Regions from separate parts of the Kluyvera fluvialis genome, predicted to be linked through region 1. Evidence: predicted binding sites of a transcription regulator. Region 1 holds the regulator's gene; each other region holds the start of a gene.

The links. Region 1 encodes PurR, which represses purine synthesis genes. Its sites were predicted from a motif close to CANGCAAACGTTTGCNTG; they were not measured.
Region 2: the regulator PurR is predicted to act here: its motif matches at 2,016-2,033, upstream of AC6I4B_RS00625 (nucleobase:cation symporter-2 family protein).
Region 3: the regulator PurR is predicted to act here: its motif matches at 1,898-1,915, upstream of purH (bifunctional phosphoribosylaminoimidazolecarboxamide formyltransferase/IMP cyclohydrolase).

The regions. Positions count from the first base shown of each region.
Region 1 covers NZ_AP046142.1:2,394,199-2,397,477, forward strand. The annotation lists gene punC (purine nucleoside transporter PunC) at 1-335, opposite strand, end outside; gene punR (DNA-binding transcriptional activator PunR) at 447-1,358, shown strand; gene purR (HTH-type transcriptional repressor PurR) at 1,377-2,402, opposite strand; gene AC6I4B_RS11430 (hypothetical protein) at 2,533-2,712, shown strand; gene cydH (cytochrome bd-I oxidase subunit CydH) at 2,696-2,785, shown strand; gene AC6I4B_RS11440 (MFS transporter) at 2,946-3,279, shown strand, end outside.
Region 2 covers NZ_AP046142.1:128,075-131,353, reverse strand. The annotation lists gene glpK (glycerol kinase GlpK) at 1-552, shown strand, start outside; gene gltS (sodium/glutamate symporter) at 602-1,804, opposite strand; gene AC6I4B_RS00625 (nucleobase:cation symporter-2 family protein) at 2,087-3,279, shown strand, end outside.
Region 3 covers NZ_AP046142.1:4,618,133-4,621,411, reverse strand. The annotation lists gene purD (phosphoribosylamine--glycine ligase) at 1-186, opposite strand, end outside; gene purH (bifunctional phosphoribosylaminoimidazolecarboxamide formyltransferase/IMP cyclohydrolase) at 202-1,791, opposite strand; rRNA gene AC6I4B_RS21780 (16S ribosomal RNA) at 2,416-3,279, shown strand, end outside.

The DNA.
Region 1 (3,279 bases):
GCCGCCGCACAGACGCCTACCGCCTGAACAAAGCGCAGTACCAGCAGCGTAGTGCCATCGCGCACCCACAGCATCCCCAGACAGCCGATAGCGAAAATGGTTAACCCCGTCAGCAAAATGGGCTTGCGCCCGTAGCGGTCGGACAACGGCCCCCACAGTAGTTGTGCTACTGCGAAACCGGCGAGGAACAGGCTCAGGCTGGCACTGACCGCAGACGCTGGGGTTTGTAAGTCTTGCTGGATGGCAGCAAATGCAGGTAGATACATATCGGTGGCCAGAAAGCCCAGCACGCTAAGCCCTGCGAGCCAAACTAAAAAACCTTTCCCAGGTTGCATAAATCGCCCTTTTTATTGTTAGTGAACAGAGTCGCTGAGTGTAGAGAGTGCATTCGAGCTTGTGAAACGCTAATATTTGAGTCATGGATTCAAAATTTTTGCAGGCAGAAAATGTGGTCTGAATATTCGCTGGAAGTGGTTGATGCAGTTGCGCGTAACGGCAGTTTCAGCGCTGCCGCACAGGAGCTGCACCGTGTGCCTTCTGCTGTAAGCTACACGGTACGTCAGTTAGAGGAGTGGCTTGCTGTGCCGCTGTTTGAACGTCGCCATCGTGACGTTGAACTGACGCCAGCCGGAGCATGGTTTTTAAAAGAAGGGCGATCTGTTATCAAAAAAATGCAGATCACCCGTCAGCAGTGCCAGCAGATAGCGAATGGTTGGCGCGGGCAGTTGGCGATTGCCGTGGATAACATCGTCAAGCCACAGCGCACCCGGCAACTGATTGTCGATTTCTATCGTCATTTCAGCGACGTTGAGCTGATTGTGTACCAGGAAGTGTTCAACGGCGTGTGGGATGCATTAGCTGACGGTCGCGTGGAGTTAGCGATCGGCGCAACGCAGGCGATTCCTGTCGGGGGGCGCTTTGCCTTTCGTGATATGGGGATGCTCAACTGGCACTGCGTGGTGTCTGGCTCGCATCCGCTGGCGAAAATGACGGGGCCATTGAGCGACGATGTGTTGCGCAACTGGCCATCGTTGGTGCGCGAAGATACCTCGCGCTCGTTGCCAAAACGGACAACCTGGCTGCTGGATAACCAAAAAAGGGTGGTCGTGCCGGATTGGGCATCATCAGAAACCTGTATTTCGGCGGGGTTATGTGTGGCGATGGTGCCGGGGCACGTGGCGCAACCGTGGCTGGAAAGCGGTGAATGGGTCGCGCTGGAGCTGGAAAACCCTTTCCAGGATGCCGCCTGTTGCCTGACGTGGCAGCAAAGCGATGCTTCTCCGGCGTTAAGCTGGTTGCTGGAATATTTGGGCGACAGTGAAACGTTAAATCAAGAGTGGCTGCGGACGCCCGAGTAGGGCATCCGCAAAAAGCGATTAACGACGGTAATCGCGATAAGGACCATCGGCAACCGAGCGACGCTCGATAAGACGCGGGTGGACTTCAATCGACTGTGACTCTTCGCGCTTGCTGACAATTCTGTCCATCAGCATATTGAAGGCTGTTTCACCAAGCGAATCTTTCGGCTGGTGAATGGTTGTCAGCGCTGGGGTAAAGAAGCGCGAGTTACGCACATTATCATAACCGATCAGCGAAATGTCCTGCGGCACGCGCAGCCCCATTTCGTCAGCGGCGCACAGCGCGCCCATCGCCATGATATCGCCACCGCAAAAGATAGCGGTTGGGCGAGGATGCTGCGACAAAATTTGCTGCATCGCGCGATAGCCGGATTCTGGCTCAAAATCGCCTTGTACAATCCAGTTAGCCGGTACGTTGATTTGTACCTCTTCCATCGCTTTCATAAAGCCCGCCAGACGCCCGGCGCCGGTGTTGCGCTCCAGCGGCCCTGGGATCACGCCGATATCGCGATGACCGCGTTCGATCAGATAACGGCCAGCCATATAGCCGCCTTCAAAGGCGTTATCGATTACCGAATCGGTAAAGTCGGCTTTGGCTTCGCCCCAGTCCATCACCACCATTGGGATGTGGCGATATTCTTCGAGCATCGTCAGCAGAGGCTCTGGATACTCAGAGCACATGACCAACAGGCCATCTACGCGTTTTTGCGCCATCATCGACAGATAGGCGCGCTGTTTTTCCAGGTTGTTCCACGCGTTACCCAGAATCAGCGTATAGCCTTTTTCGAAGCAGTTTTTCTCAACGGCTTCGATAATTTCGGCAAAGTAGGCCGCTTCGCTGCTGGTGGCTAACAAACCAATGGATTTGGTGTGATTAACCTTCAGGCTACGGGCAACGGCGCTTGGCGAGTAGTGCAACTCTTTAATCGCCGCCCAGACCGCTTCACGCGTTTCCTCGGCGACAAAACGCGTTTTGTTAATTACATGTGATACGGTTGTAGTGGAAACGTTTGCGCGCTTCGCTACATCTTTAATAGTTGCCATTCCATCTCACTCCAGACCCTGGCCTGCCCCTGAAAAAATCGAAAGGAAAACGTTTGCCTTCACACACCCTGGCGCAATTTGTGAATTGCGATTCGCCGGGAAAACGATACAGGACGACAGGAGGGGGTCAATGGCCGGTACGCTTTTAAATAAGCGTCGAATTTTGGCCTATCTTGACGCAAAGTGGAAGAGCAAAAACAAACATCCTGCTAAATCTGTGAAGATTTTTATGATTAACTGTGCAAAAATGAGTAAGGTCAGTTTTGCTGTAGCAATAAAAAGGAGAAAAATTGATGAGTACCGAACTTAAGCTGTCGCTCTCTACTACCGTTGTAACGCTTGCGCTGATTGTCGCCGCAGCGTTCACTGCCATCCTGCATTAATTCCCCTGTGAGGGGGCTGCCGCTCCCTCATCATCCGATTGTTAGCAAATAAGCAATAATCTTTTGCTATTTTGTACGCTTCTGCTTTTCTGTGATTAATGTCATGCTTTTAACATCATATTGATGTCGCACTCTCGATGCGGCTAACCGGAGTTATGGCATGAAAATTAATTTCCCATTATTGGCGCTCGCCATTGGGGCTTTTGGCATTGGCACTACCGAGTTCTCCCCGATGGGCCTTTTGCCGGTAATTGCGAAGGGTGTGGATGTCTCAATTCCCGTTGCGGGAATGTTGATCAGCGCTTATGCGGTTGGGGTGATGGTGGGTGCTCCGTTGATGACGCTGCTGTTATCGCACCGTGGGCGACGCAATGCGCTTATCTTCCTGATGGCGATATTTACCCTCGGTAATGTGCTCTCGGCGCTGTCGCCGGATTACACCACATTGATGTTATCGCGCATTATTACCAGCCTTAACCACGGCGCATTCTTTG
Region 2 (3,279 bases), 2.3 Mb from region 1:
GAAATGAAGCTGATTAGCGATGCCTTAGATTCCGAATATTTCGCCACCAAAGTTAAAGACACCAACGGTGTGTACGTTGTCCCAGCCTTTACCGGCCTCGGCGCACCATACTGGGATCCGTATGCGCGCGGCGCGATTTTCGGCCTGACCCGTGGCGTGAACTCCAACCACATCATCCGCGCAACGCTGGAATCTATCGCTTACCAGACGCGCGACGTGCTGGAAGCCATGCAGGCTGACTCCGGCATTCGTCTGCACGCCCTACGCGTAGACGGCGGCGCGGTGGCCAATAACTTCCTGATGCAGTTCCAGTCCGACATTCTGGGCACTCGCGTTGAGCGCCCGGAAGTGCGTGAAGTGACGGCGCTGGGCGCGGCTTATCTGGCGGGTCTGGCCGTCGGCTTCTGGCAGAACCTTGATGAGTTGCAGGAAAAAGCGGTGATTGAACGTGAATTCCGCCCTGGCATCGAAACCACCGAGCGCAACTTCCGCTACAGCGGCTGGAAGAAAGCAGTGAAACGCGCGTTAGCGTGGGAAGATCACGAAGAGTAAGACGTCCGCAGGTAAAAAAATGCCGGAGTTTATCTCCGGCATTTTTGTCTTAACCAAATATCGGCAGCATTAAATACAGCTTAATCACCAATGCGTTAACGATGTCGATAAAGAACGCGCCAACCATCGGCACAACTAAAAATGCGGTATGTGAAGGGCCAAAACGCTCGGTAATTGCCTGCATATTGGCAATCGCCGTTGGCGTTGCGCCTAAGCCAAAACCACAATGCCCCGCCGCCAGCACCGCCGCATCGTAGTTTTTGCCCATCAAACGATAGGTGACGAAAATAGCGTACAGCCCCATCGCCACGGTTTGCACCGCCAGAATCACAATCATCGGCAGGGCGAGATCCGCCAGTTCCCACAATTTAAGGCTCATCAGCGCCATGGCCAGGAACAGCGACAAACTCACGTTCCCCAGCACCGACACCGCGCGGTCGAACACTCGGTAAAAGCCCATCAGCGCCAGGCCATTACTGAGGATAACCCCGACAAACAGCACGCAGACAAACGTTGGCAACTCCAGCGCCGTGCCCGCCAACAGTTGCGCAATCACCTTCCCTAACGTCAGGCAAATCGCAATTAAGGCAATGGATTCAATTAATACCAGCGAGGTGATAGTCCGCCCCACGTCCGGCTTTTCGAACGCGGTCGGCACTTCCTGGTCGTCCGGCGTGCCGTTCGGCGACGACGAATGCTTCACCAGATAACGCGCCACCGGGCCGCCAATCAAGCCGCCCAATACCAGGCCGAACGTCGCACAAGCCATTGCCACTTCGGTGGCGTTGGTAAAACCATAGCGTTCGATAAACAGCTTACTCCACGCCGCGCCAGTGCCGTGACCGCCCGACAGGGTAATCGACCCCGCCAGCAGGCCCATCAGCGGATCAAGCCCCAGCAGTTTCGCCATGCCGATGCCTAGCGCGTTTTGCAGCAGCAGCAACCCTACCACCACAATCAGGAATGTCCCCACCACTTTACCGCCCGCGCGCAGGCTGGCGATGTTCGCGTTAAGGCCGATGGTGGCAAAGAACGCCAACATGAGTGGGTCCTTCAGGCTCATATCAAAATCGATTTCCCAGCCCATGCTTTTTTTAAGCACCAGTAGCGCCAGCGCAACCAGCAGGCCACCCGCGACGGGTTCAGGAATGGTGTATTTTTTCAGGAAGGCGACGCTCTGGACCAGCTTTCGTCCCAGCAGCAACACCAGCGTTGCAGCAACGAGCGTCGATAAGGTATCGAGATGAAACATAATTACAGCTCCTTATTAAACGCATGATCCATTCATACGCGACAAATTTCCCATGTCGTAATGGCCTCATCATGAGGCACGGCACAAAGTTTAAGCACGAAAACTAAAAAAGTGATAGGAAAATGTATGGTTACTCATCTATTGCACAATAGCGTTAGCGCCAACCCACGCCGTTTGTCCGGTTATTTTCCGTAATAATTTGCGCATCATCAAAGCAACCGTTTGCTTTTACCAACCAGTCCGCTAAAATCGCCACTTTTCCACCACGGGATTGCCTCTGAGATGTCCGCTAATACTCTCGAACAAGCCGATGCGCAACCGGTTGCGCATAAGCAAACTAGCGAATTAATTTACCGCCTGGAAGATCGCCCGCCGCTTCCGCAAACCCTCTTTGCCGCGCTCCAGCACCTGCTGGCGATGTTTGTTGCGGTCATTACACCGGCGTTGCTCATCTGCCAGGCGCTGGGTTTGCCAGCCGAAGATACCCAGCACATTATCAGCATGTCGTTATTCGCTTCCGGTGTTGCGTCCATTATTCAGATTAAAGCCTGGGGGCCGGTCGGTTCCGGCCTGCTGTCGATTCAGGGCACGAGCTTCAACTTTGTTGCGCCGCTGATTATGGGCGGCACGGCATTAAAAACTGGCGGCGCAGACGTGCCCACCATGATGGCGGCGTTGTTCGGCACACTGATGCTGGCGAGCTGCACTGAGATGGTGTTATCTCGTGTTCTGCATCTGGCGCGCCGCGTCATCACCCCACTGGTTTCTGGCGTGGTGGTAATGATTATCGGCCTGTCGCTGATTCAGGTTGGTCTGACGTCCATCGGCGGCGGCTACGCAGCGATAAGCGACAACACCTTCGGCGCACCGAAAAACCTGCTACTTGCGGGGATCGTATTAGGGCTGATTATCCTGCTCAACCGCCAACGCAACCCGTATCTGCGCATTGCTTCGCTGGTTATCGCGATGGCGGCGGGCTACCTGATGGCATGGCTTCTCGGCATGTTGCCGGAAAACACCACCCCGACCAACAGCAGTCTGATCATGGTTCCTACCCCGCTGTACTATGGGCTGGGTATCGACTGGAACCTTCTGCTGCCGCTGATGCTGGTATTTATGATTACCTCGCTGGAAACCATCGGCGACATTACCGCGACGTCCGACGTTTCTGAACAGCCGGTTTCCGGGCCGGTATACATGAAACGCCTGAAAGGCGGCGTACTGGCAAACGGCCTCAACTCCTGCGTTTCCGCCATCTTCAACACCTTCCCGAACTCCTGCTTCGGGCAGAATAACGGCGTTATTCAGTTGACCGGCGTCGCCAGCCGCTATGTGGGTTTTGTGGTTGCGTTGATGCTTATCGTGCTGGGCCTGTTCCCGGCGGTGAGTGGTTTTGTACAGCACATTCCTGAGCCGGTGCTCGGTGGCGCAACGCTTGTGATGTTCGGCACTATCGCGGCCTCTGGCGTGCGTAT
Region 3 (3,279 bases), 2.2 Mb from region 1:
GTTTTGGGCAAAGCTCAACAGCGCGGGAATGTCGGTTACACCGATGGCGACGTTTTGCAGGGTTGGCTCCAGTGCCGTGCCCGCATTACCCGGCGCAACAAATACGGTATCAACCAAAGGCGACTGCGCCGCTTTCCAGGCCAGCGCGTGTTCGCGCCCGCCATTGCCAATCACTAATACTTTCATCGTCTGCTCCGTAGATTAATGGCGGAAGTGGCGCATATCGGTGAAGACCATCGCGATACCGTGCTCATCGGCGGCGGCAATCACTTCATCATCGCGGATAGAACCGCCAGGCTGGATAACGCAGCTCACGCCTGCCGCAGCGGCAGCATCAATCCCATCGCGGAACGGGAAGAAAGCATCGGACGCCATCGCGGAACCTTTTACTTCCAGACCTTCGTCAGCGGCTTTGATACCGGCGATTTTGGCAGAATAAACGCGGCTCATCTGGCCTGCGCCTATCCCGATAGTCATGTTTTCTTTGGCATAAACAATGGCGTTGGATTTCACGAACTTCGCCACTTTCCAGCAGAACAGCGCATCGCGCAGCTCTTGCTCGGTCGGCTGACGTTTGGTGACGACGCGCAGTTCGCTTTCGCCCACCATACCCAGGTCGCGGTCCTGAACCAGCAGACCGCCATTAACGCGTTTGAAATCCAGGCCCGCAACGCGCTGCGCCCACTGGCCGCAGGTCAGAACGCGAACGTTCTGCTTGGCTGCGGTGATTTTCAGCGCTTCGTCCGTGGCTGAAGGGGCAATGATCACCTCAACAAACTGGCGAGAGATAATCGCTTGTGCGGTTTCGGCATCCAGTTCGCGGTTAAACGCGATGATGCCGCCGAATGCGGAGGTAGGGTCGGTTTTGTACGCGCGATCATAGGCGTCAAGAATAGAGGTGCTGACCGCCACGCCGCACGGGTTAGCGTGCTTGACGATGACACACGCTGGCTCGGAGAACTCTTTCACACACTCCAGCGCTGCGTCGGTGTCGGCGATATTGTTGTAAGAGAGCGCTTTACCCTGCACCTGCGTTGCGGTAGCAACCGAAGCCTCTTTTACATTCTCTTCTATATAGAAGGCAGCCTGCTGGTGGCTGTTTTCGCCGTAGCGCATATCCTGCTTCTTAATGAAGTTCAGGTTCAGCGTACGTGGGAAGCGACCTGCGGCTTCCTGGCTTTCACCGTGATAGGCCGGAACCATACTGCCGAAGTAGTTGGCAATCATGCTGTCGTAAGCGGCGGTGTGTTCGAAGGCTTTGATGGCGAGGTCGAAACGGGTTTCCAGCGTCAGGGAACCTTCGTTGGCGTCCATCTCTTTAATAATGGCGTCGTAGTCGCTGCTCTTCACCACGATCGCAACATCTTTATGGTTCTTGGCAGCGGAGCGCACCATAGTTGGGCCGCCGATATCAATATTCTCTACGGCATCTTCCAGCGAGCAGCCTTCGCGGGCGACGGTCTCGGCGAACGGATACAGGTTAACGACTACCATATCGATAGGCTGGATGTGGTGCTGTTCCATAATCGCATCATCCTGGCCGCGACGACCGAGAATGCCGCCGTGTACTTTTGGATGCAGGGTCTTCACGCGTCCATCCATCATTTCCGGGAAGCCGGTGTAATCGGAAACTTCGGTCACTGGCAGGCCTTTCTCTGCTAACAGGCGCGCAGTGCCACCTGTAGACAGCAGCTCCACTCCACGTGCAGAAAGTGCCTGAGCGAATTCGATGATACCGGCCTTGTCAGAAACACTGAGCAGAGCGCGGCGGACTGGACGACGTTGTTGCATGGTAAATCCCCTGGATTTGACTATTACAGAGAGCGTTAGGTGAATTCTTGGATAAAAACTCAGCTAACGCCCCTTACGGGGCATCCTTGTTTTGCGGTGGCATTGTAACGAAAACGTTTGCGCAACGCTCGCGAATTTTTCTCTTTCCTTTTGTTCCTCTTTTTTACCCTACGTATAAAGGCTAAGAGAGCGCGATAGAGGGCGGTGAGGGCATCGATTTGTGGATAACTCTGTGTGTAAATGGGTATAAAGCGGGTTTCTGCTGGGGATTGCAGCAGTCAGTCATTTTTCTGCAATTTAGGGGTTGCGGACTCTCGGGAACTCCCTATAATGCGCCTCCATCGACACGGCGGATGTGAATCACTTCACACCAGATAGCCGGTTCGGTTGAAGAGAAAAAAATCCTGAAATTCAGGGTTGACTCTGAAAGAGGAAAGCGTATTATACGCCACCTCGCAACGGTGAGCTTAACGCCGCGTTGCACTGCTCTTTAACAATTTATCAGACAATCTGTGTGGGCACTCAATGATACGGATTCTTAACGTCGCAAGACGAAAAATGAATACCAAGTCTCTGAGTGAACACGTAATTCATTACGAAGTTTAATTCACGAGCATCAAACTTAAATTGAAGAGTTTGATCATGGCTCAGATTGAACGCTGGCGGCAGGCCTAACACATGCAAGTCGAACGGTAGCACAGAGAGCTTGCTCTCGGGTGACGAGTGGCGGACGGGTGAGTAATGTCTGGGAAACTGCCCGATGGAGGGGGATAACTACTGGAAACGGTAGCTAATACCGCATAACGTCGCAAGACCAAAGTGGGGGACCTTCGGGCCTCACACCATCGGATGTGCCCAGATGGGATTAGCTAGTAGGTGGGGTAATGGCTCACCTAGGCGACGATCCCTAGCTGGTCTGAGAGGATGACCAGCCACACTGGAACTGAGACACGGTCCAGACTCCTACGGGAGGCAGCAGTGGGGAATATTGCACAATGGGCGCAAGCCTGATGCAGCCATGCCGCGTGTATGAAGAAGGCCTTCGGGTTGTAAAGTACTTTCAGCGAGGAGGAAGGTGTTGTGGTTAATAACCGCAGCAATTGACGTTACTCGCAGAAGAAGCACCGGCTAACTCCGTGCCAGCAGCCGCGGTAATACGGAGGGTGCAAGCGTTAATCGGAATTACTGGGCGTAAAGCGCACGCAGGCGGTTTGTTAAGTCAGATGTGAAATCCCCGGGCTCAACCTGGGAACTGCATTTGAAACTGGCAAGCTTGAGTCTCGTAGAGGGGGGTAGAATTCCAGGTGTAGCGGTGAAATGCGTAGAGATCTGGAGGAATACCGGTGGCGAAGGCGGCCCCCTGGACGAAGACTGACGCTCAGGTGCGAAAGCGTGGGGAGCAAACAGGATTAGATACCCTGGTAGTCCACGCTGTAAACGATGTCGACTTGGAGGTTGTGCCCTTGAGGCGTGGCTTCCGGAGCTAAC